One region of the Eggerthella guodeyinii genome, then DNA from elsewhere that is predicted to be linked to it. Evidence: predicted binding sites of a transcription regulator. Region 1 holds the regulator's gene; each other region holds the start of a gene.
The links. The regulator LexA, encoded in region 1, represses DNA repair genes until DNA is damaged. The targets are predictions, from matches to a motif close to CNAACANNTGTTNG.
Positions count from the first base shown of each region.

Region 2: a site for LexA is predicted at 5,517-5,530, ahead of purD (phosphoribosylamine--glycine ligase). Genes of this name have one in related genera too.
Region 3: a site for LexA is predicted at 6,374-6,387, ahead of GS424_RS14575 (YeiH family protein). Genes of this name have one in related genera too.

Region 1 covers NZ_CP063310.1:2,043,899-2,054,360, forward strand. The annotation lists gene rny (ribonuclease Y) at 1-1,452, shown strand, start outside; gene GS424_RS08460 (ATP-binding protein) at 1,465-2,550, shown strand; gene GS424_RS08465 (stage V sporulation protein S) at 2,707-3,057, shown strand; gene miaB (tRNA (N6-isopentenyl adenosine(37)-C2)-methylthiotransferase MiaB) at 3,068-4,447, shown strand; gene miaA (tRNA (adenosine(37)-N6)-dimethylallyltransferase MiaA) at 4,428-5,408, shown strand; gene hflX (GTPase HflX) at 5,607-6,923, shown strand; gene GS424_RS08485 (signal peptidase II) at 6,910-7,461, shown strand; gene lexA (transcriptional repressor LexA) at 7,519-8,157, opposite strand; gene GS424_RS08495 (hypothetical protein) at 8,300-8,569, shown strand; gene GS424_RS08500 (ATP-binding cassette domain-containing protein) at 8,968-10,462, shown strand, end outside.
Region 2 covers NZ_CP063310.1:34,336-44,797, reverse strand. The annotation lists gene GS424_RS00180 (prepilin-type N-terminal cleavage/methylation domain-containing protein) at 1-2,689, opposite strand, end outside; gene GS424_RS00175 (coproporphyrinogen III oxidase family protein) at 2,855-4,171, opposite strand; gene purD (phosphoribosylamine--glycine ligase) at 4,171-5,466, opposite strand; gene GS424_RS00165 (adenylosuccinate synthase) at 5,600-6,916, opposite strand; gene GS424_RS00160 (ATP-binding protein) at 6,961-9,141, opposite strand; gene GS424_RS00155 (metallophosphoesterase family protein) at 9,138-10,424, opposite strand; gene dnaB (replicative DNA helicase) at 10,461-10,462, opposite strand, start outside.
Region 3 covers NZ_CP063310.1:3,401,076-3,411,537, reverse strand. The annotation lists gene GS424_RS14595 (NCS2 family permease) at 1-1,000, opposite strand, end outside; gene GS424_RS14590 (acyltransferase family protein) at 1,157-3,088, opposite strand; gene mnmA (tRNA 2-thiouridine(34) synthase MnmA) at 3,421-4,488, shown strand; gene coaE (dephospho-CoA kinase) at 4,485-5,084, shown strand; gene GS424_RS14575 (YeiH family protein) at 5,181-6,254, opposite strand; gene uvrB (excinuclease ABC subunit UvrB) at 7,220-9,370, shown strand; gene GS424_RS14560 (Pr6Pr family membrane protein) at 9,490-10,185, opposite strand; gene GS424_RS14555 (ankyrin repeat domain-containing protein) at 10,398-10,462, shown strand, end outside.

The DNA of each region.
Region 1 (10,462 bases):
GCGTCCACGAAGCGTGCGGCGCAGGAGGCCGAGTCCGTGGTGAACGATGCGAAACGACAAGCCGAAACGCTGCGCCGAGAGGCCATCATCGAAGCGAAGGACGAAGCGCTCAAACTGAAGCAGGATGCGCAAGCCGAGAGCAAGGAGCGCCTGCGCGAAGTGCGTTCCGCCGAGAACCGCATCTCGCAGCGCGAGGAATCGCTCGACCGCCGCGTGGAGTCGCTCGACGCGCGCGAGCACCAGATCTCGTCCATGCAGGGCCAGCTCGAGCGTCGCGAGCGCGACCTCGAGGAAGCCACGCGCGAAGTGAACTACCGCCTCGAGCGCGCCGCCGGCATGACGCCGGACGAGGCGAAGGCGGAGCTGCTCGACACGCTCAAGGACGAGGTGACGCACGAGTCCGCGGCCATCATCCGCGACGCCGAGGCCCGCGCGAAGGCCGAAGCCGACAAGAAGGCCCGCTCGATCCTCAGTCTGGCCATCCAGCGCGTGGCGGCGGACCACTCGGCCGAGACCACCGTGTCCACCATCCACATCCCCTCCGACGACCTCAAGGGCCGCATCATCGGCCGCGAGGGCCGCAACATCCGCTCGTTCGAGCAGCTGACCGGCACGAACCTGATCATCGACGACACTCCGGAGTGCGTGACCATCTCGTGCTTCGACCCGGTTCGCCGCGAGATCGGCCGCGTGACGATGGAGAACCTCGTGGCCGACGGCCGCATCCATCCGGCGCGCATCGAGGAGATGTTCGGCAAGGCCGAGGCGTTCGTGAACCAGCGCGTCCAGGAAGCGGGCGAGCAGGCCACGTTCGACACCGGCATCCACGACCTGCACCCCGAGCTCGTGCGCACGCTCGGACGCCTGCGCTACCGCACCTCGTACGGCCAGAACGTGCTGAACCACTCGCTCGAGGTGGCCTACCTCTCCGGCGTCATGGCCTCCGAGCTGGGGCTCGACCCCATCCCGGCCAAGCGCGCCGGCCTGCTGCACGACCTCGGCAAGGCGGTCGACCACGAGGTGGAGGGCAGTCACGCCGTCATCGGCGCCGATCTGGCCCGCCGCTTCGGCGAGCGCGCCGAGATCGTCCACGCCATCGAGGCGCACCACAACGACGTGGAGCCGTCCAGCGTGCTGGCCGTGCTCGTCCAGGCGGCCGACGCCGTGTCCGCGGCGCGCCCCGGCGCCCGCAAGGAGACGCTCGACGCCTACGTGAAGCGCCTCGAGAAGCTGGAGGAGATCGCCAGCTCGTACAAGGGCGTGGAGCGCACGTACGCCATCCAGGCGGGCCGCGAGGTGCGCGTGATGGTGGAGCCCGACACGGTGGACGAGGCCGCCACCACGGTGCTCGCGCACGACATCGCGCAGCGCATCGAGAACGAGATGCAGTACCCCGGCCAGGTGAAGGTCGTGGTCATCCGCGAGAGCCGCGCGGTCGGCGTCGCGAAGTAGGACGCGCGCGGCATGGCCGACGAAGCGCTCGAAGCCTTCATAGAGAACGTATGCGGCGATAGCCATCTCCGGGTCGAGGCCGACCTCGGGGATGGCTTCGTCCGTTTGAGGAGCGCCGAGGCCGAGCGCCGGCAGGCGGCGCACGACATCCGCTCCACCGAGGACATCGTCATCGAGATGCTGCGCAACGCGCGCGACGCGCACGCGAAGAGCATCTTCCTCGCCGTGTCCCGCGAGGGCCAGCGCCGCCGGCTCGTCATGATCGACGACGGCGACGGCGTGCCCGCGCCCATGCACGAGCGCATCTTCGAGCCGCGCGTCACCTCGAAGCTCGACAGCATGCACATGGACAAGTGGGGCGTCCACGGTCGCGGCATGGCGCTGTACTCCATCGCGGTCAACGCCGAGACGGCGTGCGTCGCGGCCTCGGATGCGGGCAAGGGCGCCGCGCTCGTCGTGGAGACCGACCTCGACCGCCTCGGCGAGAAGACCGACCAGTCGAGCTTCCCCGTGTTCGAGCGCACCGAATCGGGCAGCATCGCCGTGCGCGGCCCGAAGAACATCCTGCGCACCGCCTGCGAGTTCGCCATCGAATGCCGCCACGACTGCACCGTGTACCTCGGCTCGCTCACCGACATCGCGGCGACGCTCTACGCCTTCGGGCTGTCCTCGCTCACCTCCGCCATGCGCGCGTTCTGCACCGACGCCTCCGAGCTGCCGGTGGCCAAGCGCCTGTCCGTGGCCGTCGACCCCGCCGGCTTCGCCGACGAGGCCGAAGCGCTCGGGCTGCTCATTTCCGAGCGCTCGGCGCGCCGCATTCTGGACGGGGAGATCGCGCCGGTGGATGCGCTGGTCAACCGCGTGCGCATCGAGGGGGACGCCGAGCCGCGCCCGGTCGCGCGTCCGGCGAAGGCGCCGGCGGGGGATGCCCGCGGCCTCAAGATCGCGCCCGACGACCTGGACGCCTTCTCGCAGCGCATCGCGCGCGCCTTCTCCGACCTCGCGCGCGACTACTACCTGGAACCCGCGGTGAAGCCGGACGTGCGCGTGGGCAAGGACGGCGTGCGCATCCACATCCCCATCGAGAAGCTACGATGACGAACCCGCTTGACAACAGCATAGCCGCAGGTTGCGTGCCATAGCGTTAATGAGTAGAATAGCAAGAGCATAAGAATAACCTATCTATCGCACAACGGAATCCTATCGCAGCATACAAGCCATACCATACGGACTACCCAACGACAAAGGATAGGCATGTCCACTTCCGAACACAAGCCAGACGTTGGCTGCTTAAAGGTATCATCGAAGTCGTCGCCCGCCTCCGTGGCCGGCGCGATCGCCGGCATGGTGAAGGACGGCGTGAGCGTCGAGATCCAGGCGGTCGGCGCCGGCGCGGTCAACCAGGCGGTGAAGGCCATCGCCATCTCCCGCGGCTTCCTGTCGCCCATCGGCATCGAGATCGCCTGCGTGCCGTCGTTCGCCGACATCGTCATCGACGGCGAGTACCGCACCGCCATCCGCTTCACGGTGGACCCGCGCTACACGCGCGGCGTCGCGCAGCCCCTGGGCGACGATCCCCATCGTTCCGCCCCCGAGACCCGCTGAAACGAATCGCATGCATACTCCATTCACGAACTTGACGTTCTGCATCCGCACGTTCGGATGCCAGATGAACAAGCACGACTCCGAGCGCATCGCCGGCATGCTCGAGGGGCTGGGCGCGCTGCCGGTCGAGACCATCGAGGACGCCGACATCGTGGCGTTCATGACCTGCTGCGTGCGCGAAGCCGCCGACACGCGGCTGTACGGCCAGGTGGCCTCGCTCAAGAACATCCCGCTGCGCGCGGGCACGCCGCTGTCGAAGCGCGTCGTCGCCGTGGGCGGCTGCATCGGCCAGCGCGACGGCGAGAAGCTCGTCGACGAGCTGAAGCACCTCGACGTGGTGTTCGGCACCCACAACCTCGGGTCGCTGCCGCGCCTCTTGGAGGCGGCGCTCGCCGAAGGCGGCCACCAGGTGGAGGTGCTCGACGCCGCGTCGTCGTTCCCCACGGAGCTGCCCACGGCCCGCGAGCACGAATGGGCGGCGTGGCTGCCCATCACCATCGGCTGCAACAACTTCTGCTCGTATTGCATCGTGCCGTACGTGCGCGGGCGCGAGAAGTCGCGGCCCCTCGAGGACATCGTGGCCGAGGCCGAGCGCTACGTGGCCGCCGGGGTGAAGGAGATCACGCTGCTCGGCCAGAACGTGAACTCCTACGGGCGCGACCTGTACGGCTCGCCCCGCTTCGCCGCGGTGCTCGACGCGCTCGACCGGACGGGCATCGAGCGGCTGCGGTTCGCCACGAGCCACCCGAAGGACCTCAACGACGAGGTCATCGGCAAGTTCGCCACCCTGCGCTCGCTCATGCCGGCGCTGCACCTGCCGGTGCAGTCGGGCTCGGACGCCGTGCTCGCGGCGATGAACCGCCGCTACACGCGCGACCACTACCGCGGCCTCATCGCGAAGCTGCGCGATGCGGTGGGCGACATCGCGCTGTCCACCGACATCATCGTCGGGTTCCCCGGCGAGACGGCGAAGGACTTCGAGGACACGTACCGCCTCGTGGACGAGGTGGGCTACCATCAGGTGTTCACGTTCATCTACTCGAAGCGCGAGGGCACGCCGGCCGCGTCCATGGACGACGACACGCCGCGCGAGGTGATCCAGCAGCGCTTCGACCGCCTCGTGGACCTCGTGCAGGAGCGCGCGTTCGAGGCGAACCAGCGCGACCTGGGAAGCACGATCGACGTGCTGGTGGAGGGCGCTTCGAAGCGCGACGGGAGCCTGCTGGCGGGCAAGAGCCCGAAGAACCAGACCGTGCACGCCCCGGCGCCCGTGGACGTGCGTGCGGAGGACCTCGCGGGCAGCATCGTGCGCGTGCGGGTGGACGAGGCGAAGACGTGGTACCTCGCGGGCGAGGTCGTGGACGGGCGCGATGCGGCCCCGGAACGCTGATCCGGCCGCAGCGGGCGCGCCGTTCCCGTTGAGCGCCCCGGCGGTCTGCGTCGTCGGGCCCACCGCGTCCGGCAAGACCGATCTCGCGCAGGCGCTCGCCTTCGAGCTGGGCGGGGAAGTGGTCAGCGCCGACTCCATGCAGATCTACCGCGGCATGGACATCGGCACGGGCAAGCTGCCCGCGTCCGAGCGCCTCGTCCCGCATCACGGGTTCGACCTCGTCGACCCCGGCGAGCCCTTCTCCGCGGCGCTGTACCAGGAGTACGCGCGCGGCTGCTTCCGCGCCCTCGACGCCCGCGGCAAGCGCATCGTGCTGGCGGGCGGCACGGGCTTCTACGTGCGCGCGGCCGTCGACGCGTACGACTTCCCCGCGGGCGAGCAGGTGGGCAACCCCGTGCGCGACCGCTACCAGGCCGTGGCGCGCGAGCAGGGCGCCGAGGCGCTGTGGAAGCTGCTGGCCGCGCGCGATGCGGCGAGCGCGGATCTTATCCCGGCAGCCGACGTCAAGCGCGTCGTGCGCGCCTTCGAGCTGCTCGAGGAGGGCACGACCTACGCCGAGCAGCGCGCCCGGCTCGCGCAGCTCCCGCAGCTCGTGCCGGCCGTCTTCCTCGGCCTGGCCGTGGATCCCGACGCGCTGCGCGCGCGCATCGACGCGCGGGTGGACGCCATGGTGGAGGCGGGCCTCGTGGCCGAGGTGGAGGGGCTGCTGAGAAGCGGGTTCCGCGAAGGGGTCACAGCGCCTCAGGCCATCGGGTACAAGGAGATCGTCGACGCGCTCGACGGGCTCGTCTCCCTCGACGAGGCCGTCGAGCGGATCAAGCTGGCCACGCGGCGCTACGCGAAGCGCCAGCGCACGTGGTTTCGCAAGGACGCGCGCATCCGATGGCTCGACGCCACCGGGCGCGAGCTGCCGTCGCTCGTCGACGAGGCGCTCGGGCTGCTGGACGGCGGCGTTGCCTGACGGTTTCTCCGGACGGAAGGGCGCATGTGGTATGATACGGAGCCACAGGCAGGGTTCTGCCGTCGAACCGTTCAAGATCGGAGCACCTATCATGCAGACAGCACACGCGTTCCTCTAGCGGCCGCCGCCGCTTCCGACTGTCTCCGCGCGCCGACGCCGATGCCGGCGTGCTCGTCTTCGCATCGAAAGGTTGCATCCATGACGGAATACGAATCTGTTATCACGCGGGGCATGACCCCCGTCGCCGAAGAACGCCGCGAGCGCGCCGTGCTCGTCGGCGTTGACCGCCCCGGCTCCACCTGGCCCTTGGCGTCGTCGCTCGCCGAGCTCGAGCGCCTCGTGGACACGGCGGGCGCCGACGTGGTGGCCTCCACCACGCAGAAGCTCGACGCTCCCAACCCGCGCACGTTCGTGGGCACGGGCAAGGCCGACGAGGTGGCCGAGCTCGCGCGCGCCCACGCGGCCGATCTCGTGGTGTTCGACGACGAGCTGACGCCCTCGCAGCAGGCGAACCTCGAGAAGGCGATGGGCCGCGACGTGAAGGTCATCGACCGCACGGCGCTCATCCTCGATATCTTCGCCCTGCACGCCACCAGCAAAGAGGGGCGGCTGCAGGTGCGGCTCGCCCAGAACGAGTACCTGCTGCCGCGCCTGCGTGGCATGTGGGCCCACCTGGCCTCCAACCGCATGGGCGGCGGCGTGGGGTCGCGCTTCGGCGAAGGCGAGAGCCAGCTCGAGGTCGACCGCCGCATGGTGCGCAAGCGCATCACGTCCATCAAGCGCGAGCTCAAGCACCTGGCCGAGGTGCGCGCCGTCCAGCGCGAGAGCCGCTACGAGAGCGGCATGTTCAAGGTGGCGCTGGCCGGCTACACGAACGCCGGCAAGTCGAGCCTGCTCAACCGGCTGACGAATGCGGACGTGCTGGCGTACGACAAGCTGTTCGCCACGCTCGACTCGACCACGCGCAAGTTCGAGCTGCCCGAGGGCCGTGAGATCACCATCACCGACACGGTCGGATTCATCCAGAAGCTGCCGACGACGCTCATCGAGGCGTTCAAGTCGACGCTCGACGAGATCACGGGCGCCGACCTCGTGCTGCACGTGGTGGACGCGTCGTCGGACGAGTACGAGGCGCAGATCGCCGCCGTGGAGGACGTGCTCGGCCAGATCCAGGCGCAGGACCTGCTGCGCGTGCTCGTGTTCAACAAGTGCGACCTGCTCGACGAGGAGCATTTCGCGGCCCTCAAGGCGCGCCATCCGCAGGCGCAGTTCGCGTCGGCGGCGACAGGGGAGGGCGTGGGCGCGCTCGTCGACCACGTCGCCCGCGTCGCCTCGGCGCAGGACGAGCACCTCGACGTGCTGATCCCCTACAGCCGGGGCGACCTCGTCTCCATCGCGCACGAGCGCTGCCACATTCTCTCGGAGACGCACGAGGAGGCGGGCACGCGCATCGTCATGCTCGCGGGCCCTTCGTACGCCGGGCTGTTCAGGCCGTTCGTGCATGGCGGCGAGTAGGCCGTCCCCCTCGGGAGGGCGGCTGGCGCTCATCGGGTCGATCGCGCTCCTCGTGGCGGTCGACCAGGGCGTCAAGCTCGTCATCGCGCGGTGGGGGATGGGGTACAGCTTCTCCCTCGTCGGCGACGTCCTGCAGTACTATCCGACGGTCAACGAGAAGATGACCTGGGGCGGCAACTTCATCGAGGTGCTCAGCGTGCCGGCGGTGGCCATCGCCCTCAACGTGCTGGCCATCGCGCTGGCGCTCAGCGCGTACGCGTTCTACCGCGCGTCGGTGGAGAAGCCGGGCAAGGCGGCGGCCTTCGTGTTCGCCGTGGGCCTGGCCGGCTGCGTCTGCGGGCTCGTCGACCGCGTGTTCTGGGGCGGCAGCCTCGATTTCCTGCAGGTTCCCGGGGCGTTCGTGTTCGACGTGAAGGACTGCTACCTCAGCGTCTCGCTCGTCGTCTTCGTCGCGCTGGCGCTTGCGCACGGCGACGCGTTCGACCTCCGGGCGTACGGCTCGTACCTGGCATCCCGGTTGAGGCGCGACGCCAAATAGAAACGCCCCGTCGCTTCCATCGAGCGGCGGGGCGTTTCGTTGGTTCGGCGTGCGACGTTACAGGCGGCGGAAGACCGCGACCACCTTGCCGGCGATGGCGCAATCGGTGGTGATGATGGGGTCCATCGTGGAGTTCTCCGGCTGCAGGCGGATGTGGTCGCTTTCCTTGAAGAAGCGCTTCACCGTGGCGCCGTCGTCGATGATGGCCACGACGATGTCGCCGTTGTTCGCGACGGGCTGCTCCTTGACCACGACGTAGTCGCCGTCGTTGATGCCCGCTTCGATCATGCTCTCGCCGCGCACCGACAGCAAGAACGACGGGGCGTCGCCCACGATCTCGGTGGGAAGCGACAGGGTGTCGGTGATGTTCTCCTCGGCGAGGATGGGCGAGCCGGCCGCCACGTTGCCCACGAGGGGCACGCTCACGATGTTGCTGAAGCTGGGCGCGACGACGTTGGTGGCCAGCGCAGCGTCCTCGAGCGGATAGGTGAGCGCGATGGAGCGCGACTTGAGCGGGTCGCGCTTGATGAGGCCCTTTTCCTCGAGCGCCTTCAAGTGCACGTGCACGGTGGAGGGGGAGGAGAGGCCGAGGCTCTGGCATACCTCGCGCACGGTCGGGCCGTACCCTTTCTCCCGAATGCACTCCTCGATGCAGTCGAGCACCGCTTGCTGGCGCTTCGTCACTTTCTCGGCCATGGATCGTCCTTTCGTCGCCGCCCTATCTTCTACCGAACAAATGTATGAAATTTCTATTGACATGAACCTTTGTTCGACCTATTATATACGCGAACAAAGGTTCTACGCAAGAGCAGGAGGGCATAAAATGAAGAATTTTGAGATGAAATACCCCGTCGAGGGAACCTCGGCCCTTCAACCGAAGCTCGATTCGGCACCTGCTCGGCAGGCGCGCATTATCGCGTTTCCCGAGCGCGCGGCCCAAACCGGGCGCGGCGCGCATGCGGGGCGCGGCGATGCGTCGTTCGCGTCCGCCGTGCGCGCGGGCACGGCGCAAGGCGTGTCGTTCGGCCGCGTGCAGCGTTGGCAGGCGGTCGTCGGCGGGTGCGTGTTCGCGGCGCTCGCGTTCGCCAGCTTGTTCATGGGGCTGTAGCGCCCGTCGTTCTCCCACGGCCCGCAGCGGCCGTTCCATAACCCACAGATGCTGCGTTTCTGTGGCTGCGTAGCGCCTCCGCCACCCCGGAGGCGCGTCCATTCGGGGGTTTACGCATTCCGCCCGCCGTGGTAGACTCGGCCGAGCAGCAACCGTGCCGCGCCGCCGCACCCGCAGGCGAGCGCGCCTCGCGAAGGAGACAAGGAACATGAAGCGATAACGAAAGCCCTCTTTTCACCCCTTGCAGGTATCCATCAGCCGCATCGGGTGCGCTTTCGCCATCGTTCTCGACTCCGCCTCGCGCTTCATCCGCTTTCCCAAGCCGCTTGGCATTCCCTTCATCGGCATCGCTGAACGCTGCACCGAGCCGCCCGTGCGCCTCTCAGACGGAGGTCGCCATGTTCGTTACCGCCCATCATCTTTCCCATACCTACGAAGGTGCCGACGAGCCCGCGCTCGACGACGTCTCGCTCACGTTCTCGAACGGCTGGACGGGCATCGTCGGGCCGAACGGCGCCGGCAAGAGCACGCTCGCGCGCTGCGTGTGCGGCGCGCTCCCGCCCGATCGGGGGTCGGTGTCGCCCCGGACGCGCGGCACGATATGCGAGCAGTCCACCGCGCTGCCCCCTGCGACGCTCGAGGAGTTCGCCTGCGACTACGGCTCGACGGCCGTGAAACTGCGCGCGCTGCTGGAAATCGAGGACGAATGGCTGTGGCGCTACGATTCGCTGTCCCATGGCGAGCGCAAGCGCATCCAGATCGCCTGCGCGCTGGCCGCGGAGCCGCAGGTGCTCGCCCTCGACGAGCCGACGAACCACCTCGACGCGCCCACGCGTGCCCTCGTCGCGCAGGCGCTCGCCTCGTTCAAGGGCGTCGGGCTGCTCGTGTCGCACGATCGCACGCTGCTCGACGGTCTCGTGCAATCGTGCGTGTTCGTCGAGGCGGGACGGGCTGTCGCCATCCCGGGCACCTACACGCAGGCGCGCCGGGAGCTCGACCTGCGCCAGGAGACCGTGCGCACGGAGCGCCGCCAAGCCCGCGAGGAGCTTGCCCGCATCAGGAACGAGAGTGCGCGGCGCGACGGGGTCGCCGCCCGCGCGTCGGCCCGCCGTTCGGCGCGGCACCTCGACCGGCACGATCGCGACGGGCGGGCGAAGATCAAGCTCGCCGTCTATTCCGGGCAGGACGGCAAGGCGGGCAAGCTCTCGTCGCAGATGGACAAGCGCATCGAGGCCGTCGAGAAGCGTATCGAAGGCCTCGATGCCAAAAAGGAGGCCCGAGGCTCCCTGGAAACGGATGCCGCTCCCGCCGCCCGCAAGGTGCTCGCCCGCCTTCCCGCCGGCAGCATGCCGCTCGGCGCGGGACGCGCGCTGCACCATCCCGAGCTGTACCTGGGAAACGAGGACCGCATCGGACTCGTCGGCAGAAACGGAGCAGGGAAGTCCACCCTGCTCAGAGCCCTCCTGCGCCGGGTTACGCTGTCGGAGGGCGTCGCGCACCTTCCGCAGGAGGCAGACGACGGCGAGGTGCGCGCGCTGCTCGACGAGCTGCACGGGCTCTCGCCGGCCGAGCGCGGACGCGTGCTTTCTATCGTGGCGCGGCTCGAATCGCCGCCGTCGCGCGTGCTCGACGGGGAGGATCTGAGCCCGGGAGAGGTGCGCAAGCTCCTGATCGCGCGCAGCCTGCTCTCGTCGCCGCATCTCATCGTCATGGACGAGCCGACGAACCATCTGGATATCCGCTCGATCGAGGCCCTGCAGGACGTGCTCGGCGAATGCGCCTGCGCGCTTGTGCTCGTGTCGCATGACGAGCGGTTCCTCGACGCGCTCGTGGACGAGCGCTGGGTATTCGAGGTCGAACGGGCGAAAGGGGAGGTTGGGCTGGGGGATACGT
Region 2 (10,462 bases), 2.0 Mb from region 1:
CTTCTATAAGATTACTCTTTTGCCCCATTGTCACATTGTCTGCGCTCAGCTTTACGTTGTTCCCAGAAGGGACCACGATATAGTAGCCCCAGTTGCTGATTTCACCATCGTTCAAATTATCCGCAAGGTTTTCTTTGTAATCCAGATACCCATACGAGCCGGTAATGTTGTTGTTCGAGTCAAATTCCAGATACACCAATCCCAGGCCCATTTTCGGCTTCTCTTTGTAGGTTGCGATCAGCTTTACTGCGCCGTAAGAGAGCTGGTCGTTGTGATCGCCTACGGTGGTCCCGCCTTCGCCTAGCTGAATGGTGTACTCCTTGCCAGCAGGGTATGCACTCCCCTCAGATACTTTCCATCCGGTGAAGATAGAGCCCTCTTTTTCGGGTGCGTCTTTGATTGCGGCATAGGTTGCATCGTTTTGAACCGTATAGGGAACGTATTGCCTCTCGTATTCGCTCAGGGGATTTCCCTCTTCGTCACAATAGGTCAAAACGCGATAGAACAGTTCGTCGCGGCCGCTCTGCAGGAATCCCGTCGTCGTCGAGTTGTAGGGTATTTCGAAATCTGCAGAACTTGATTTGACCAGCTTGAAGCCGTCCTCTCCTTCCGACAGGCGCGCTTCGGACACGTACGCATCAGGCGTAGCCACGTCTGTTCCCCATGAATAATTGGATGTTGAGGGGAAATACCATAGAACCACACTTGGCAACGCAGTATAGGACGAGTAAACGTCGTAGCTAGAATTTTCAGGCAGCCATCCAACGGCAGGGGTTGCCGAATAGTACACGCGCAAATCCTTCGATGCCGGGAACTCCTCAAGACCGCCGCGCATGGTGGTCACATTCCATAGAGCAACGGCAGAAGAAGCGCCGAACTCGTTCTCGAACGTCTGTCTAACGGGCTTTCCCCAATTGCCGCCACGCGATCCGGTGGTGCCTACTCCAGCATTCCAGACGAGGTATTTTCCACCCAGCGTTGGGGCGGTATCCTCGAAGAACGATTTTACTTCAGCGATCTTTGGCGTTGTTCTGACGTACACGTCGTAACCGCCAGCATCATTTTTCGGGATGACGCTGAGGTCGGCGGCATTGAGATTCTTGGTATTGAACGTGATGGTCGTCAAGTCGGTAGGAGCCTCACCCTCTTGCAGCCCATCAACGCAGCCGGCCGAGAACGCCTCCCCTACTTCTCCATCCCAATGCCAGACATTGTTTTCCAGGTAGCCGGCTCTCAGCTCGTTTACCCATAACTCGTAAATTTGGTACTGGTGGCTTTCGGTTCCCGATTGAACCGATCCCAAGTTCGTGCCAGTCTCCGTCGTCGATCCGTTCGGCGTGTACGAACCCGTAGTCACTCGTATATTGGCTTCTTTTTGATCTGCATCGTTGAGTTTGACCCAGCCGCCCGTATACGCTTGCCGCGACGACTCCACGTTCTCGCTTATTAGCTTATCGTTGTTAGTTTTTACCCCTCTGATAACAGCCTTATCCTTGTCTTTCAGCGATATGCCGACAACGTCGCCCACTCCCGAAGCAGGCACCAACTCGACAACAGGATCTGTGTACGTTCCTTTAATATGAGATGCTTGGGTCTTCTCTTTGGTACCGTTTTCATCAAGGTACCTATAGCTGGGATTCGTCACCAAAACGGTCAATCTAGGGACTGGTTCCGGCCATTCGATAAAGGCTTGCGCCGACGAGGGAACAGACGCCCTGTCTCCCGTAGTCACCTGAGCCTCGACTTGAATTTTATCGTGATACGCGAAATTATCCATAAACGTGCTTGCAGCTTCGCTCTTTGCTGCAATCAAATCGGAAAGCGCATTCAGATCAATAGCGTAAACCGTAGGGCTCGTCGAGGAAGTCGTACGATTAACGAGCTGAACCGCATTCGCCGATGTCGGCAGATCCATTTCGACCGCATCATCAGAAGACTTCACCTCGAACATCCCGGAGAGAGCACCGCCCTCCAGCTGCAAGCCGCTGATAGTGATTGAAACGCTGTTCTTGCCTTCAGCGAGATCGGTGAGCTCAATCGACAACGCTGAGCCATTTGCCCACGACGCGCCGCTGGCAAGGTTTGGGTTTTCGATGCAAAGGTAGCTCTCTGCTTCATCCACCCAGATCACGGGGTTTCTGAGGGCTACTTCGGGGGTGGCGCCGGACGGGGTGCCTTCGTAGTAGCCGATCATGGGGTCGTTCGCCATGCGGGCTGTCTGGTCGGTACTTCCGCTGCCACCCGCATAGTAGGTCTGCGCGGCATTCGTGGTGGCGGGGGCTTGGCCGAAGAAGCCGGTTTTGCCGTCGGTGTAGAAAACCGCCGTCACCGAGGCGGTGTCCCGGTCGAACACGATGACGTAATCGCCGTCGTATACGGTGGAGTCGACCGAGAGCGATGTGAGTATATTGGATGCGCGCGCCTCGTCGCGGAGGAGATACGTTCCCGACCCTTCGGCGCGGTCATCGAGAAACGCCATCCACGTGCCCGACACCTTCATGGCGGTCATTTGGGTTTGAGCGGCGTTGGCTATGGACTGGGCGGCGTTGTTGAGCTCGACCATGCGCATGTTGCTCTGCGCGTTGAAAATGGAAGGGATGGCGATGGCCGCAAGGATGAGAATGATGGCGATGCTCATCATCAGCTCAGCGAGCGTGAAACCCGCCGTATGCTTTACCCGATCGGTCATAGCTGTGCCGCTTCCTTCTCCTATCAGGCAATAGAGCATAAAAAAGCCTTAGCCATGCATCATAACACTTACAGCACGGGGGGATATCGAAACGGTAGTCCATACACCAGAAACGCCCGCGACGAGGCGCGGGCGTTTCAACTTTTAATTGAGGGTAGCGCGCGGTTATTTGCCGTCGCCGAAGATCAGCTCGCGCTCCTCGCCCACGAGGGCGGCGCGCGCCTGATCGCGCAGGTTGTTCACGCCGATGAAGAACTGGCGCATCATCACCACCATGAGGTAGCGGCCTTTCGGCGTGAGTGTCAGCTCGTCGGCGTTGTCGCGATCGAACGCGCCCGACGCTTTCATGAACGTCATCTCCACCGGCAGACCGCGCTCCACGGACACGCCGAAGTCCTTCTCGAACTGGCGCTTGTCCAGGCGCAAGCCGAACAGCTGCATCATGAAACGGTAGCGCATCTGGTCGTGCTTCGAGAACGTGGCCTTGCCCATGAGCGACATGCGGTCGTGCTCGATGGCGTCGTTGTAGTCGTTCACCGAGAACGTGTTCACGTACAGGTTGTTGCCCAGGTAGGTGATGCCGCCGCTGCCGATGGCCGGGTACTCCTCGTAATCGACCACGTACTCGTCGATCATCGCGTCCTCGCCCGCCGCGCCCGTGCCGCGCTTGTTGAACGTCCAGGCGCTGCCGTGCTCGAACAGCGGGTTTTCGCCGCCGGCCAGCACCTCGGAGATGATCTCGTAGAAGCGCTGCTCGCGCGCATAATCCACCTTGCCCACGGTGCGCGCCAGCGAGCGCGACACGCTGGGGCTGGCCATCAGCGGGTAGAACGTCGTCTGGCTCGTGCCGCTTTCCACCACGCGCTCGATGTCGGAGAACAGCACTTCCTCGGTCTGCGCCGGGAAGTTGAAGATCATGTCCACGTTGAGCGACGTGAAGTAGGGGCTCGCCTCGCCGATGCGCTCGAGGATTTCCTCGCCGCTGCCGTACTTGTCGAAACGATCCATCTGCTTGAGCAGGTCGTTGTCAAAGCTCTGCACGCCCACGCTCAGGCGCTGGACGCGACCCTGCAGCTTGTCCAGGTAGCTGGGGATCAGGTGGTTCGGGTTCGTCTCGCTCGACACCTCGCCGATGGAGAACGTCTCGCGCGCCAGGTCGATGGTGTCGCACAGCTCGTCGATCATGATGGTGGGCGTGCCGCCGCCCACGTACAGGCTGTCGAAATCGTAGCCCAGCTCCTTCAACATGAGCATTTCCTTGCGCATGTTGGCGAAGTAGGGCACGGCGCGGTCTTCCGCGAACGGGAAGCGGTTGAACGAGCAGTAGGGGCACAGCCGCTCGCAGAACGGCACGTGCATGTACAGCATGTACTTCTGGCCGGGAACCGGGCCGGGCACACGCCGTTCCTGCGTCGGCTCGAGGCGCAGGTAGTTCTTCGTGCATTGACGCACGACGGAGGTGAGCAAACGTTCTGAAAGCATTAGTTCTCCCACGCGGCACGCCCGGCGGCGGCGCGTTTTCCGATATCGCTGCGGTATTGTTTGCCCTCGAAGTTGATGAGGTCGCACGCTTCGTACGCCTTCTCGCGAGCATCGTCGAACGAATCGCCCAGCGCCACCACGTTCAGCACGCGGCCGCCGGCGGTAACCAGTTCGTCGTCGAAATTCTTGGCGGTGCCGGCATGGAACACCGTCACGCCCTCGATCTCCTCGGCGTCGTCGATGCCGAGGATGACCTTGCCCTTCTCGTACGCACCCGGATAGCCCTCGCTCGCCAGCACCACGCACACGGCCCACTGCTCGGACCAGCGCAGGTCGATGTCGTCGGGACGGCCCTCGGCAACGGCCAGCATGATGTCCACAAGGTCGGACTCGAGGCGCGGAAGGACCACCTGCGTCTCGGGATCGCCGAAGCGCGCGTTGAACTCGAGCACCTTCGGGCCCTGGGGCGTCAGCATGAAGCCGCCGTACAGCACGCCGCGGTAATCGTTCGCGAACGGGTCGCGCGCCGTGGCGGCGGCGGAGCGTTCCATGATCTCGCGCATGGCGATAAGCTCGTCGGGCTCCACGATGGGCACCGGCGAGTACACGCCCATGCCGCCCGTGTTGGGGCCGCGGTCGCCATCGAACGCGCGCTTGTGATCCTGCGCCGTCACCATGCAGTGCGCCTTACCGCCCGTGACGAACGCGAGCAGCGAGCACTCGGGGCCGGTGAGGAACTCCTCGACCAGCACCACGTTGCCGGCGTCGCCGAACGCGCCGTCGAAGCAGGAGCGCACGGCGTCTTCCGCGTCCTCCAGCTCCTCGGCCACGATGACACCCTTGCCCGCGGCCAGGCCGTCGGCCTTCACCACGATGGGAGCGCCCAGCTCGCGCACGTAGGCCAGCGCCGGCTCGAGCTCGGTGAAGCTCGCATAGCGCGCCGTGGGGATGCCGTTGGCGTCCATGAATTCCTTGCTGTACGTCTTGCTGCCCTCGAGCTGCGCGCCCTGCGCGTCGGGGCCGAACACGGCGGCGCCCTCGGCGCGCAGCACGTCGGCCACACCCGCCACGAGCGGCGCTTCCGGACCGATGACCACGAGGTCGATGGCATGCTCGCGCACGAACGCGAGCACGTCCTGACCATCTTCGGCGTTCAGGCCCGCAACGTTCTGGGCGATGCCGTCCGTGCCGCCGTTGCCCGGCGCCACGTACAGGTTGTCGGTACGCGGGGACTTCGCCAGCGCCCACGCGATGGCATGTTCGCGACCGCCGCCACCCAATACCAAGATGTTCATATCAGGTCCTTTCAAACCCAAAAGCATTTCGATGGTCCGATGTTTCACGTGAAACATTTGTTCCCTTATCGCACGCTTTTGCGACGATTTGTTTCACGTGAAACATCGCGATGTCCTACAGGTCGTCGCAGCGTTACCGATCCCAGCCGCGCATGATGGTTTGGTCGCGATCGGGGCCGACGGCGATGATGCTGACCGGCACGCCGGTGATCTTCTCCAGGTACTCGACGTAGCGCTGGGCGTTCTCGGGAAGCTCCTCGAACGTGCGGCACTCGGTGATGTCGACGCCCTTCCAACCCGGAAGCTCCTCGTACACGGGCTTCGCGTGGAACAGCACGCTCTGCTGCATCGGAAAGTAATCGTACACCTTGCCGTCGCACTCGTAGGCCGTGCACACCTTGATGGTGTCGAAGGCCGACAGCACGTCGAGCTTCGTCAGCGCCACGTCGGTCAGGCCGTTGACCTCGGCCGCGTAGCGCGCGATGACCGCGTCAAACCAGCCGCAACGACGCTTGCGCCCCGTGGTCACGCCGAACTCGTGGCCCACCTTGCACAGCAGTTCGCCGACCTCGGCCTCCTCGCCCGTGCCGCCGTCCTCGGGGAAGCGCTGCTCTGTGGGGAAGGGGCCCTCGCCCACGCGCGTGATGTAGGCTTTCTGGATGCCCAGCACGCGGTCGATGACCGTGGGGCCCACGCCCGTGCCCGTGGCGGCGCCGCCGGCGCAGCACGACGAGGACGTGACGTAAGGGTACGTGCCGTGATCGATGTCGAGCAGCGTGCCCTGCGCGCCCTCGAACAGGATGGACTTGCCGTTGCGCACGGCCTCGTTCAGCAGCTGGGCCGTTTCGGCCATGTACGGCTTGAGGATGCGCGCATAGGGGAGGTACTCGTCGCAGATCTCTTCGACCGTGTAGGTGTGCAGGCCGTAGATCTTCTCGAGGATGGGGTTCTTCTGCGAAAGCACCGCTTCAAGCTTGAGGCGGAATATCTTCTCGTCCAGCAGGTCCTGGATGCGGATGCCCTTGCGGGCCACCTTGTCCTGATAGCAGGGGCCGATGCCGCGCTTCGTGGTACCGATCTTGTTGTCGCCCAGGCGCTTCTCGTCGGCGCCGTCGAAATCCTTGTGGTACGGCATGATCACATGCGCGTCGCACGAGATCTTGAGGTTCTTGCAGGAGATGCCTTCGGCTTCCAACATGGCCATCTCTTTGATGAGCACGCCCGGATCGACCACCACGCCGTTGCCGATGACCGGAACCGCATGCTCGTACATGACGCCGGAGGGCATGAGGTGCAGCGCGAGTTTCTTATCACCGTGGATGACCGTGTGGCCCGCGTTGTTTCCGCCCTGGTAGCGCACCACGTAATCGTATTCGCGCGCGATCAGGTCGGTGACTTTGCCCTTGCCTTCGTCGCCCCACTGGGCGCCAATCAGAACCGTGCTCGGCATGTCTGTTTGTCCTTTCGGTGTTTGAATCGCAGACTCACAGTATATTACAGTTCGACTTCATTCAGGGTCGGATCGGCTTCCCTCATCGTCTCGACGATTTCTTCATGGCAGGTGAACAGGATCACCTGGCGCATGCGGGCGAGCTCGGCCAGCGCGCGAGCGGCGCCGACGCGCCGGGACGAGTCGAAGTTCACGAGGATGTCGTCGGCCAGGATGGGCACAGCGCGACCCACGTTGTCGGCGGTCATGAGCAGCGCGATGCGCAGCGCGAGGTACAGCTGCTGGCACGTGCCCAGCGACAGATGGCCGGGGTCGCGCGTCGTCTTCACCGCATCCGTCACCTGCAGGCGACCCTCCGCGGTGAGGCTCACCTTCGTCCAACGACCGTCGGTCATAAGCGACAGCAGACGGCTGGCCTGGCGATACACTTCCGGCTGGCTCTTGCTCTCCCAGGTGGCGATGGCCGATTCCAGCATGCGGCGCGCCAGCAGCAGGCGCGCGTAATCCTGCGCGCTCTCGTCCTGGCGCGTGCGAATCTGCTGGTAGAGCAGCTTGTACTCGTCGAAGTCGCGCAGGTGCTCGGCATGGGAAAGCTCCTGCTTCAGCTCGCCGTAGCGACGGTTGAGCCCTTCGCTCGTCTCCAGGAGGCCCATGCGCTGCTGCGACTTCTGCGCGATGGCGTCGTCGATGGCGTCGATGGTGCGCTCGGCGCGCAGGTCGATGCGCTCGTACAGCCGCCGGCGCTGGCGTTTCGCGGACGCGAGGTTTTCCTCGAGCGCGCTGCGGCGCGACACGAGCGCCTGCAACCGCTGTTGGAACAGGTTGTTCTCGACGCGCAGATCCTTCGCCTCGTCGAGCAAGGTGCGCGAGCGGCGCAACGACCCCTGCGCTTCGCCCAAGCCGGCGGCGTCGAGCTGGGCGCGGGCGCGATCCCTGAAGGCGGCTTGGCTCTCAAGGCACGCTTCCAGCTTCTTCTTGTCCTGCAGCATGACCCACTGGGCATCCTGCTTGCGCGCCTCCTTCGCCTCCTCCTCCTTGTTGGGGCGGAACAGCATCACCATCGCGGCGAGGGCCAGCATGATGGCGAACACCACGAGGCCGATGCCGAGGGCCGTGAACGACAGGCTGGTGATCTCGCGACCGTGGACGAACAGCGGCAGGCCCGTGCATACGAACATGAGGGGGAGCACGATGGACAACCCCACCTGCACGCTGCGCTGACGGCGCGCGCGGTCGCGCTGGGCGCGTTCGTCGGCGGTTTCCAGCAGCGCTTCGTACGCCGCCTTCGACGTGGCGAAGTTGTCCTGCGCCAGATCGACGGCGTGCTCGCATTTCGCCTCGTCGACCGCGAGCGAGTCGATTTGGTCGCGCAGGGCGCGCTCCTCCGACGTGCCCAGGTTCGCCAGCTCGGATGCGCCGCGAGCCTGCGCGCGATGAGTCGCGACGAGCGCGTCCTCCTCGTCGTGCAGCGATGCCACCTGATCGGTCAGCGAGTCTATCTCGTGATCGAGCTTCTCGATGTTCGCGCGCTGGGCGGCCAGCGTCTCGATGGCGGTGTTCAGCGCGTCGAGGCGCGAGAGCAGCTCGTTGCGCTGCGGCTCCAGCTCGCGGAACTCCTTGTCCTGCCGCTTGAAGCGCTCGGCTTCGTCGGCGGCGGCCGTCATCTTGGCGCGCAGCTCGTTCTGCTGCGTCGTGAGATTGGCGATGGAATGCTCGATGCCGGCGGCGCGCGAGGTGTATTCCGCGAGCTTGTCCTGCACGGTCGCCAGCGCGTGGGCGGGCGAGGCGCCCGTGCCCGAGCCGGCGGTGAGCAGCTTCGCCGTGACGTCGGTGGTGTTGCGCAGCGTCCGCAGCTCGTCGCTGGTCAGGGAGAACATCGTCTGGAAGGTTTCCTTGTCGATGTCGGCCACCAGCGATGCGTCGCCCTGGAGCCCCTCGCTGTTGCGGACGCGAGAAAGCTCGAGCTCGTTGGAGGACGGGCCGTCGGCCTCGGCGAAGAACAACGACCCGGCGCGATCGGCGTTCGACGGCTTATAGGTGTTGCGGCTGCCGCGCGCCTCTTCCCACCCGAACAGCACGCCACCCACGAACGACGCGAGCGTGGTCTTGCCCGCCTCGTTCGGGCCGTACACCACGTTGAGGTGCGGGGCGAACGGGCCCACCGCCTTGTTGGAGAACGCCCCGAAGCTGACGATCTTGATGCGTTCGAGATAGGACGGCCTCATTGGTCATCATCCTGAGCGAGCAGGTCGAGCACGAGATTCTCGGCGGCCTCGGCGAACTTGTCGATGTTGCGCGTGTAGGCGCTGGGCAGCTGGATGTTCTTCCTGATGAACTCGTCCTGCAAGAAGGCGATGGCCTCGTCGGGATTGCGGCGCTGCGCGTCGGCCACCTGCAGGAACACGGCGGGGAACAGCCCTTCGCGCCGCAGCGCCTCCTTGTCGCGCGGCGGCACGGTAAGGTTTTCCAGCGCGTCGCAGAAGAACGCGGGGTACGCGTCGTTCACGTGCTTGCGCAGGCCGGCCAGCACGTCCGCGCGGTCGAGCATGGCGTGGAGCGGCGTATCGCCCTCGAGGGCGATACGCACCACCATCTCCTCGCAATGCGCCTTGCCGTTCTCGCGGAACAGCTCGCGCATGATCTTGTCGGTGATGGCCGGCAGGTTCGCGCAATCGGCCACGTCGATGCGCATGCGCTGCCACACGACGCTGGCCGTGGGGATGAACTCGATCTCGTTCGCCGCGCCTTCCCTGAGCGTGACCTGGTACACGCCGCGCTCGCCCGTCTCCTTGATGTCGCGGCCCTGGATGCAGCCCGAGAACACGAGCCGCGGGTCGTCGAAGGATGGGTAGGCGTACTTCATGTGGATGTGCCCGAGCGCCCAGTAGTCCATGCCGGCGCGCATGAGGACGGCGGGATCGACCGGGGCTTTCACCGGGTCGAGGTTAAGGCCGGTGTGCAGCAGGCCCACGGCGAACGGCGCTTCGGCCGCGCGCGGATGCTCGGCGGCCAGGGCGCGCTCGGCGGCTTCGCGCGTGACGCCCTCGGCGATGCATTCGTCCATCGGCCACGTCTGGTTGTAGTAGCCGCGCCCGCCGATCAGGCACAGCGGATCCCCGTCGCGCTCCACCAGCGCGAAGCCGGGACGGTCGCCCGGCAACATGACGGCGCCTGCGGGCAGCGAGAAGAAATCGTGCTGCCACGAGGTGTAGGGATCGTGGTTGCCCGTGACGAGGTACACCGGGATGCCCGCCTCGTCGAGCCGTTCCAACCCGCCGAAGAAGTGCAGGTAGTCGCCGTACGACGGGCGCGCAGAATCGAAGATGTCGCCCGAAACGACGACGAAGTCCACGTCGCGCGCGATGGCCGCGTCGACCACGCGATCGTACGCCTCCGGAATGGCAGTGAGCAGGCGGTTCGCCCACTTGGACGAAAGCGCGCGCAACCCACGGAACGGCGCCCCCAGATGGAGGTCCGCTGCATGGATGAATGTGACGCGTTTCGGCATGTGCCCAGTGTACCGCGAAACGGCTCAACAGGGGCTTT
Region 3 (10,462 bases), 1.4 Mb from region 1:
TGCCGATGACGATGTTCGACAGGCCGGTGCGCGCACCCGCCGCCGCGCCGGAGACGGACTCCACGAACGACGTGATGGAGCTCGCGCCGATGAAGCCGCCGGCGGCCGCTGCGGCTGAGTCGACGATGAGGATGGGCTGCACGTCCTCGACGTCGCCCTTCTTGTCCACGAAGCCTGCGCGGCTGCCCACGGCCACCACGGTGCCCATCGTGTCGAAGAAGTCGCTCATGAGCAGGCTGAACACGAACAACAGCAGCACGGGCTGCACGATGACCTGCGCGATGGCCAGCATGCCGTCGGGCGTAGTCTGGAACGGCGCCGCGAAGGCGGAGAAGTCGGGCGCGAACGAGAAATCGGTGATGGGAGGCGTCACGCCCATCGGGATGCCGACGATGGTGGCCGCCACGATGGAGATGAGCAGCGCGCCTTTGAGGTTGATGGCGGTGAGCACCACGGCCACGATGATGGAGATGGCGGCCACGATGGCGGCCGGGCTCGTGAGGTCGCCCAGTGCGAGGAACGTCGACTCGTCCGCGGCGATGAACCCGCCGCCCTTCAACCCGATGAACGCGATGAACAGGCCGATGCCGATGCCGATGGCGCGCCTGAGCGATACGGGGATCGCGTCCATGACGGCCTTGCGCAGGCCGCACAGCACGAGCAGCAGGATCAGGATGCCCTCGAGGAAGACGACGGCCATGGCCACGCGCCAATCGACGCCCAGGCCAAGGCACAGCGAGTACGCGACGATGGCGTTGATGCCCATTCCTGAAGCGAGCGCGATGGGACGGTTTGCGAACAGGCCCATCGCGACCGTCATGATGGCGGCGCCGAAGCAGGTCGCGGTCAGCGCGGCGTTGAACGGGATGCCCGCCGCCTCCATCATCGCCGGGTTGACCGCGATGATGTACGACATGGCGAGAAACGTCGTCAAGCCGCCGATGATCTCAGTGGAGACGGTGCTCCCTCTCGCTGAAATCTTGAAGAACTTGTCCAGCATGAATAAACCCCCTCGTGATTCGTGTGGGCCTGCTTAGCAGGAAATCCCCCTTTGTACACTGCCACTTTCGCATTGTACAGGGCCGATTACGAAACGGAAAGGGTTTCCGCATTCTATTGGGGAGGTTGGACGGGTCGGACGGTCGTCGCCGTTGCGCTACTGCTGGGGTTGGGGTGCCATGCCCTTCGCCGCGCTGGCGACGAGGGCATGCACGGCGTCGGACGCGGCCTTCTGCGCGTCTTCGGAGGCCAGCTCCAGCGGCGACTTGACCACCGCGGCCTCGTCGCTTTCGGCGTGTTCGGGCAGCAGCGGCTCCACGGTGTCGTGGATGAGCCCGATGTAGGCCTGCGCGCCCTCCTCGGTGAGGTGTGTGCCGTCGCCGTCGAAGTATTCGTCGTGATCGGCGCTTGCGGTGTACCAGTCGATCACGTGCACGTTGTCGTGGCGGTCGGTCGCATCGAACATGGCGCCGTTGGTCTGCCCGACCCACGATTGCGGGCTGCGCGTGTTCACGAAGAACACCTGACGATCGGGGCCGGCCGCCGCGATGAGCTCGTCGAGCTGCTCGTCGCTCGCCGCGCCGTTCGTGCCGAGGGCGAACACCACCACGCCGCCCACGATGTTCTGCTCGTTGTAGAAGTCGAACGTTTCCTGGCCGGCGTACAGCTGGCGGTTCACGGCGGCATCGAGGGCGCCGTAGGGGAACGCCTCCTCGAACTGCGGGATGGCGCGCACCGATACCGAGTCGCCGATCATGAGCACGTCGAGCTTGGGCGGCTCGGCCGCCGTGTCGTCGACGGGCAGCTCGGGCATCTGCGAAGTGTGGGCCTGGTCGTCCTTCAGCAGGTCGGCGGCACCGATGGCCGAGGTGGGAGGCACGACGATAAGGCCGACGACGGCCACGATGACGACCAGGGCGCCGGCACCGTACAGCAGCGCATGGCGGGTCATCCAGTCTCGCAGGTCGATGGTGTGCTCGCGCACGCCCTTCACGAACGTGCCGATGGCGCCCTTGCGCAGGGGGTTCTCCACGAAGCGGTACGAGAATGCGGCGCAGGCGAACACGACGGCCACCTGCACGAGGTACATCCACCACGGCGTTTCGCCCGTGAAGTTGCGCGGGTTCATGAGCAGGAACAACGGGAAGTGCCACAGGTAGATGCCGTACGAGCGCAGGCCGATCCACACGAGCGGCTTCACTCCGGCGATGCGTCCGAGGAGGCTGGCGGGATGCACCATCACCGCGATGACGATGGCGGTGAGGATGGAGGCCAGCAGGATGCCGCCGCGGTAGAGGAACGGCGAGAAGCCGTCCACGAACACGATGAGGCCCAGAAGCGCCACGAGCGCGGCGAGCCCCACGCCGTCGAGGATGCTGCGCACCTGCTTCGTGAGGTGCACGCCCTCCTGAGCGCCCAGCAGGTGCGAAGGCCACACGAATGCGAGCCATGCGCCGATGAGCAGCGAGAACGCGCGCGTGTCGGTGCCGTAGTACACGCGGCTCGGGTCGTCCAGCGGGTTGTACAGCAGCGCCATCTCGAGCGCGGACAGCAAGGCCACCGCGAGGGTGACGTTGCGCATGGTGGTGCGCTTCACGCCCAGCTTGTGGGCGACGAGCAGCACGACGGGCCAGATGAGGTAGAACTGCTCCTCGATGGCGAGCGACCAGAAGTGGGTGAGCGGCGACGGGGCGCCCAGCGCGTCGAAGTACGACACGTCCTGGAAGATGTACCACCAGTTCGTCACCCAGAGCAGCGCGGCCCACATGTCCTCGCGCAGTTTCGTGAGCAGGCTGTGATCGAGCAGCACGCACAGCGCGGCCGTGCACACGATGACCAGCACGATGGCCGGCATAAGCCGCCGCACGCGACGCAGCCAGAACTGCGGCAGGTTGATGGTGTCGGTGTTGTCCCATTCGATGAGCAGCAGGCTGGTGATGAGATAGCCCGACAGCACGAAGAACACCGTGACGCCCAACAGGCCGCCCGGGGCCCATTGCATGCCCAGGTGGTAGGCGATGACGGCGAGGACGGCGAATGCGCGCAATCCGTCGAGCGCAGGAATGTAGCGTGATTTCGTCCCCGGCATCTTTAGTATGACCCTCCTGCATAGCAGCTCTCAGCGCGTAAGGCGCAAGTTTTCAGTATAGCAATGTTTGCACAACGGGACGGCGCTGTAGCGGTAATGGATCGCGAAGACAGGTCTTTCCACGAAATATTGAAACATCGGTTTCGCCGTCGGCTTTTCGGCTCGGCAACGGCGTGCGAGTTTGCGCGTCTCCCTTCGCGCCGGGCGCGTGGCGCGCCTGTGCCAAAGGGAGGCTTCGTCCCCAAGAACTCCCCGCTTCCTTTATACTGGGGGCGAACCAGGCGAACGCGGGCGCGTGCGAGGCGTCCGCGCGACGGGAAAGGACGTGCCGCGTGTCGGACGATCGAGGGAACGGGCGCATCGCGCTCGGGATGAGCGGCGGGGTGGACAGCGCGGTGTCGGCGGCGCTGCTCATGCGCGCCGGGTACGAAGTGGTGGGCGTCACGTGCCGCTTCCGCGACAACGCCGCCACCGAGCGCGCGGTGGCCGACGCGGCAACCGTGTGCTCCCAACTGGGCATTCCCCACGTGGTGCCGTCGTGCGTCGACGCCTTCGAGCGTTGCGTGGTGGAGCCTTTCGTCTCGTCGTATGCGGACGGCCTCACGCCCAGCCCGTGCGTGGGCTGCAACGCGCGCTGCAAGATGCCCACGCTGCTGCGCGCCGCTGACGAGTGCGGATGCGAGCGCATCGCCACCGGCCACTATGCGCGCATTGCCCGCCTTGCCGACTCGGGCCGATTCGTGGTGAAGACGGCCCTCGACGCCCGTAAGGATCAAAGCTACATGCTGTCGTTGCTGAGCCAGGAGCAGCTGGCGCGCCTCGTGCTGCCGCTTGGCGCCATGACGAAGGCGGAGGTGCGCGTGATCGCGGCCGACCTGGGCCTCGTCGTGGCTGAGAAGGCCGAGAGCCAGGACAACTGCTTCATCGAGGGCGACTACCGGCCGTTCTTGCGCGCGCATGGCGTGGAAGACGCGCCTGGCGCGATCGTGGACCGCGCGGGGACGGTGCTCGGCCGCCACGACGGTTTGTCGAATTACACGGTGGGGCAGCGCAAGGGCATCGGCGTGGCCGGTCCCGAGCCGTATTACGTGGTGGAGAAGCGTCCCTCGACCGGCGAGCTCGTGGTGGGGTTCGTCGACGACACGCTCATCGACGGCGTGGTGGTGGGCGCCATGAACTGGCAGGCTTTTCCAACGCTCGGCGACCCGTATGACGCGATGGTGAAACTTCGCTACCGGAGCCGTCCCTGTGCGTGTATCATAGAGCCGGAAGACAACCAGCGCGTATCGATCGCGCTGCGGAGTCCGCAGCCAACCACGGCGCCGGGCCAATACGCCGTACTCTACGACGGCGATACCGTATTGGGAGGCGGCATGATTGAGGAGGTAGTGCACGCATGAAGAAGCTGTTCATCATCGGCGGCATGGGAGCCGGCAAGTCCACGGCCCGCAAGGTGCTCGTCGAGCAGGGTTTGCCGAACATTGATCTCGACCAGGTAGGCCACGACGTCCTCACGTGGGATACGGTGAAGGCCGAGCTCGTCGAGACGTTCGGCGAGGATATCCTGGGAGCCGACGGCGAGATCGATCGCCGCGCGTTGGCCGCCAAGGCGTTCGTGAGCCCCGCGGAAACGCGCAAGCTCAACCGCATCACGCTGCCGCGCATCGAAGAAGCGTTCACCGACCGCATCGCCGAGCTGGAGACCGAGGGCCACAAGGCCGTGGTGGTGGAGCACTCGGTGTTCAAGAACCGCCAAACTTCGCTCGCCTACGATGCCGACGTGGTGATCGCCGTGCTCGCGCCCATCGACCTGCGCATCGAGCGCGCCGTGAAGAGCGGCTGGGACGAGACCGACGTGCGTCGCCGCATCGCCCAGCAGATCACCGACGCCGACCGCATCGAGGCGTCCGACGTGGTGTTCAACAACGACGGCACCCCCGACGAGATGCGCAACAAGGTGCTCGCCTGGTGGGGAGACTACTCGAAGGACCTGTAAGAGCGTAGCGCTACGTGTGGGAGGGGCCCCGGTTCGGACGAACCGGGGCCCTTTTTTGTCTGGGCCGTGCCGCGACCCTCCCGGCTTTCCGGCGGGTTACCAGAGGCCCAGGACGTGCTGCATGCCGAGGCTGACGGCGGTGATGGCGATCCAGCAGCACAGGCCCATGAGGATGGGCTTACCGCCCGTCTTCACGAGGTGCACGATGTCGGTGTTCAGGCCGATGGCGGCCATGGCCATGACGATGCAGAACTTCGACAGCGTCTTGAGCGGCTCGAACAGCGCGACGTCGATGCCTGCGGCCACGGCGACGGTGGTGATCACGGACGCGGCCAGGAACAGCACGATGAACACGGGCAGCGCGCGGCGCAGGCTGAAGCCGCCGAGCTTGCCGGTGGGTTTGACCACGCTGCGGGCCTGCGCTTCGAGCGCAGCGGGATCGCGGCTCTCGCGGCGCGCCACCCAGATACCCAGCACGAGCGTGATGGGGATGATGGCCAGCGTGCGGGTGAGCTTGACGATGGTGGCCTGGTCGAGCGCGTTCGAGCCGGGGTGCATGCCGTCCCACGCCGCTGCTGCGGCCGTCACCGAGGACGTGTCGTTCACGGCGGTGCCGGCGAACAGGCCGAAGCCCTCGTTGGACATGCCCAGCGCGTTGCCGAGCGACGGGAAGATGAGGGCGGCCAGCACGTTGAACAGGAAGATGACCGAGATGGCCTGAGCCACATCCTTGTCGTGCGCTTTGATGACGGGCGCGGTGGCGGCGATGGCCGAGCCGCCGCAGATGGACGATCCGACGCCGATGAGCGTCGAGATCTCGGAGGGCATGTGCAACACCTTGTGCAGCACGAACGCCGTGATGAGCGCCGTGGCGATGGTGGATCCGATGATGGGCAGCGACATCATGCCCACCTGAGCGATCTGCGCGAGGTTCAACCCGAAGCCCAGCAGCACGACGGCGGCCTGCAGCACCTTCTTGCCCGCGAACGCGATGCCCGTCTGCACGGGTCCGCGCGTGGGCTGCTTCCAGAACACGGCGATGGCCATGCCGGCCAGGATGGCGAACACGGGCCCGCCGATGATGGGGAGCAGCTGTCCGACGAACCAGCACGGAACGGCGATGGCCACGCATACCGCCAGCCCGGGAAGATTCTTCAGCGCGTTGGTCACGATCAGTCCTTCTATCACGAACGGGGCTCGCGCCCCGTATCCGTCATTAACGGCGAGAGAGTATATCACTGCCGCCATAGCGCCGCCAATTCTGAGTCCACCTCGTTTTCTTTTATTCACGAACAAATGTATGTATTTATGTGCTATACTGCTAGTACAAGAAAAAGAGCCAGTGCAAGCGCCTTCGAATCACTTGAATGGTCGGATGTCCATAGATGGCGACGGTGTTCCGCGTCGCCCGTACCACGCTTGCAAGATCCGCGAGATCCTCTCAGATTTCGGAACGCCTTAGAGAGGTGCATGCTCCATGCCTGATCGCGAGAAGATCAATGCTCGAGGTATCGAAGTTACGTTCTACACGAGGGAATCTCATGCCGACTATGTGTCGCTTACCGATATCGCACGATATAAAAGTGCCGTACCGAAGGACGTTATTAAGAACTGGTTGAGGACGCATGACGTCATCGAATTCCTCGGTCTTTGGGAAAAGCTGCACAACCCGCGTTTTAAAGGGGTCGAATTCGATTCCTTTAAAGATCGGTCGGGAAGCAATTCTTTCACACTCTCTCCAAGCCAGTGGATCGAACGGACCGATGCCGTCGGCATAGTGCCGCGCCCAGGGCGTGGAGGAGAACCTCGTTCCCAGCGAGGTAGACGAAGCTCAGCTCATCGTCCTGTCGAACCTGGAAAGCTACAACGCCGAGATGGTCAAGAGAGGGCTCGACCAGGGGTGTCGGCTGGAAGCGCTCAACCGAGCAGCTCTCGCTGTTGCTCCGCTCCGGTGCGGCCGAGGGGCTGGAAAGCGGCAGGATGAGTTCGGAGCACGGACTACCTCCTGTTTCGTAACCATTTACTAACGAACATATGTTCATATCGAAGGGGCTGTGCTACACTGGTTCCCTTGTGAGATTTTTCGTCGCGCGGCCCGACACGTCGGCGCTCCGCTGTTATTCGGAAGGAGCAGCATGGCTCATCTTTCCAATATCGAAGGCATCGAAATGGAGGGCAAGCTGCCCGAGGTTCGCCTTGCCGCCACGCCCTTCGAGGTGGTTTCGCCGTACGAGCCAGCAGGCGACCAGCCGCAGGCTATCGAGAAGCTGGCGAAGGGCATCGAGGATGGCCTGCGCTATCAGAACCTGCTGGGCGTCACCGGCTCCGGCAAGACGTTCACGATGGCGAAGGTGATCGAGGCCGTGCAGAAGCCCACGCTCGTCATGGCGCCGAACAAGACGCTTGCGGCGCAGCTGGCAAGCGAGCTCAAGGAATTCTTCCCCGAAAACGCCGTGGTGTACTTCGTGTCGTACTACGATTACTACCAGCCTGAGGCGTACGTGCCCTCGTCCGACACGTTCATCGAGAAGGACGCGTCCATCAACGAAGAGGTGGAGAAGCTGCGTCATGCGGCCACGTCGGCGCTGCTGTCGCGGCGCGACTGTATCGTGGTGGCGTCGGTGTCGTGCATCTACGGCATCGGCTCGCCGATGGACTACGCCGGCATGGCCGTGTTCGTGGACAAGCAGAAGGACATGGATCGCGACCAGGTCATCCACGAGCTCATCGACATCCAATACGACCGCAATGACTACGAGCAGAAGCGCGGCACGTTCCGCGTGCGCGGCGATGCGCTCGACGTGTTCCCGCCTTATGCCGACCATCCTATCCGCATCGAGTTCTGGGGCGACGAGATCGAGTCCATCACCGAGATCGACAACGTGACGGGCGAGGTGCTCAACGAGTTCGAAGCGCTGCCCATCTGGCCTGCCTCGCACTACGTGACCGCGCGTCCGAAGATGGACCGCGCGCTGGGCACCATCCGCGACGAGCTGCGCGAGCGTTTGCAGCAGTTCAAGGAGGAAGGCAAGCTGCTGGAAGCGCAGCGCCTCGAGATGCGCGTGAACTACGACCTGGAGATGCTGGAGACGATGAACTTCTGCTCCGGCATCGAGAACTACTCGCGCCACATGGACGGACGCGAGCCGGGCGAGCCGCCCTACACGCTGATCGACTACTTCCCGAAGGACTTCTTCTGCATCATCGACGAGAGCCATGTGACGGTGCCGCAGATCCGCGGCATGCACGAAGGCGACCGCTCGCGCAAGATCACGCTGGCGGAGCACGGGTTCCGCCTGCCCAGCTGCCTGGACAACCGCCCGCTGCGCTTCGACGAGTTCGAGGATCGCATCCCCCAGTTCGTGTACGTCTCGGCCACGCCGGGCGATTACGAGCAGAAGGTGTCGCAGCAGCAGGTGGAGCAGATCATCCGCCCGACCGGCTTGCTGGATCCCGAGATCATCGTGCGCGGCTCGGCGTCGCAGATCGACGACATCATCGACGAGTCGAAGGAGCGTGCTGCGCGCAACGAGCGCGTGCTCATCACCACGCTCACGAAGAAGATGGCCGAGGACCTGACCGACCACCTGCTGGACCAAGGCGTGAAGGCGCGCTACATGCACTCCGACATCGCGACGCTCGAGCGCGTGGAGATCCTGCGCGACCTGCGCCGTGGCGAGTTCGACGTGCTCGTGGGCATCAACCTGCTGCGCGAGGGCCTTGACCTGCCGGAAGTGTCGCTCGTGGCCATCCTCGACGCCGACAAGGAAGGCTTCCTGCGCAACCACCGCTCGCTCATCCAGACGATCGGGCGTGCGGCCCGCAACGTGTCGGGCCAGGTGATCATGTACGCCGATAAGATGACGGATTCCATGGCGCTGGCCATCGACGAGACGAAGCGCCGTCGCGCTATCCAGATGAAGTACAACGAGGAGCACGGCATCGAGCCACAGACCATCCGCAAGGCCATCAACGACATCATGAGCTACGTCACCGACGAGATGGGCACCACCACGGCCGAGCAGGTGAACAAAGAGCTGGCCGAGCTGTCGTGCGAGGAGGTGCTGCGCATCATCCAGTCGATGGAAGACGACATGGCCTCGGCGTCGAAGAGCATGGACTTCGAGGAAGCCGCACGCCTTCGCGACCAGGTGGTCAAGCTGCGCGTCCAGGTGGAGGGCGGCAGCGAGGACGACGTGCTGAAGGACCTCAAGAAGAACGCCCGCAAGGGCAGCGCCTACGGCAATCGCAAGAACGCCGCCTACGGCAGCGCCCGGAGGTCGTAGGGATCGCGTCGCACGCGGCAGCGTGAGGGGCGAGCGCCTCGTGCCGCAGCGTCGTCTCGCACGGCGAGCGCCCCGCGCCGCAGCGTCGTCTCGCACGGCGCGGCGGCGCGCGTGGGGCTTCAGCTTCGGTCGCGTCGCTTCTCGTCGGCGCGCCTGCCTGCGCGCTTGCCGATGCGCGCGAGCAGGCGGTCGATGCCCACGTACGCGTAGCCCAGGGCGATGAACGCGGCCAGCAGAACCGCCGCGGTGACGGCAACCGTACCCGCACCGTTCGCGTCGATGTCGATGAACGGGTAGGGGTAGCGTGACGCGCCGTCGTAGCCCATGTTCGCTCCGAACAGGTTGACCAGGGCTATCGCATAGGCGAAGTACGCTAACGGGAACACCATCCACACCAGCGGCCCCGTCTTGCTCATGCGGCCCTTCTCGTCGAACAGCAGCCAGTCGAGGACGCAGCCGATGGGCACGAGGTAGTGCAAGGCGAGCACCGCGAAGCTGAAGCTCCCGTCGGGCAGTCGCACCCCGCCTCCCAGCAAAAACGTCGCCACCAGGCAGGTGACGGTCACGGCCATCAGGGCGGCGTACTTGAGCCGCGGCGCCCACGCGGCGCCGTCGCCGGGATGCCACACGAGGTGAACGATCGCGCCGATGAAATAGGCGACGGCAACCGCGTTGCTGAGGTTCGTGAAGTAGAAGAAGAACCGGGGATTGAACGACCCCTCGAAAAGGCCCAGCTGATCGAGCAAGCCTACGGCTCCTACCAGGACGATCAGGCACTTGAACGCGATGGACGCCACGCGGCTTCTCAATCTCATGAACGCTCCCCTCGGGTTGCCGTATCTCCGATGGTAGCGCGATTCGGCGCGGGGACGCGGGTAGAATCGGGCCTCATCTCCGCGTTGAAGGTGATTCGTAAGGCGCGTGCCGCAGGGGTCGCACCGCGCGCGGCGTCCCGCAAGAAGCGCGCGTGCGCTAGAATGTCGACGAGATCGGAAGGTCGAGAAGCGACAAAGGGGAGGGAGGGGCCGTGGGCGGATTCTCGGTCGTGGTCATGCTGTCCGTGCTGGGCGCGGTTGCGTTCGTCATCTTGGG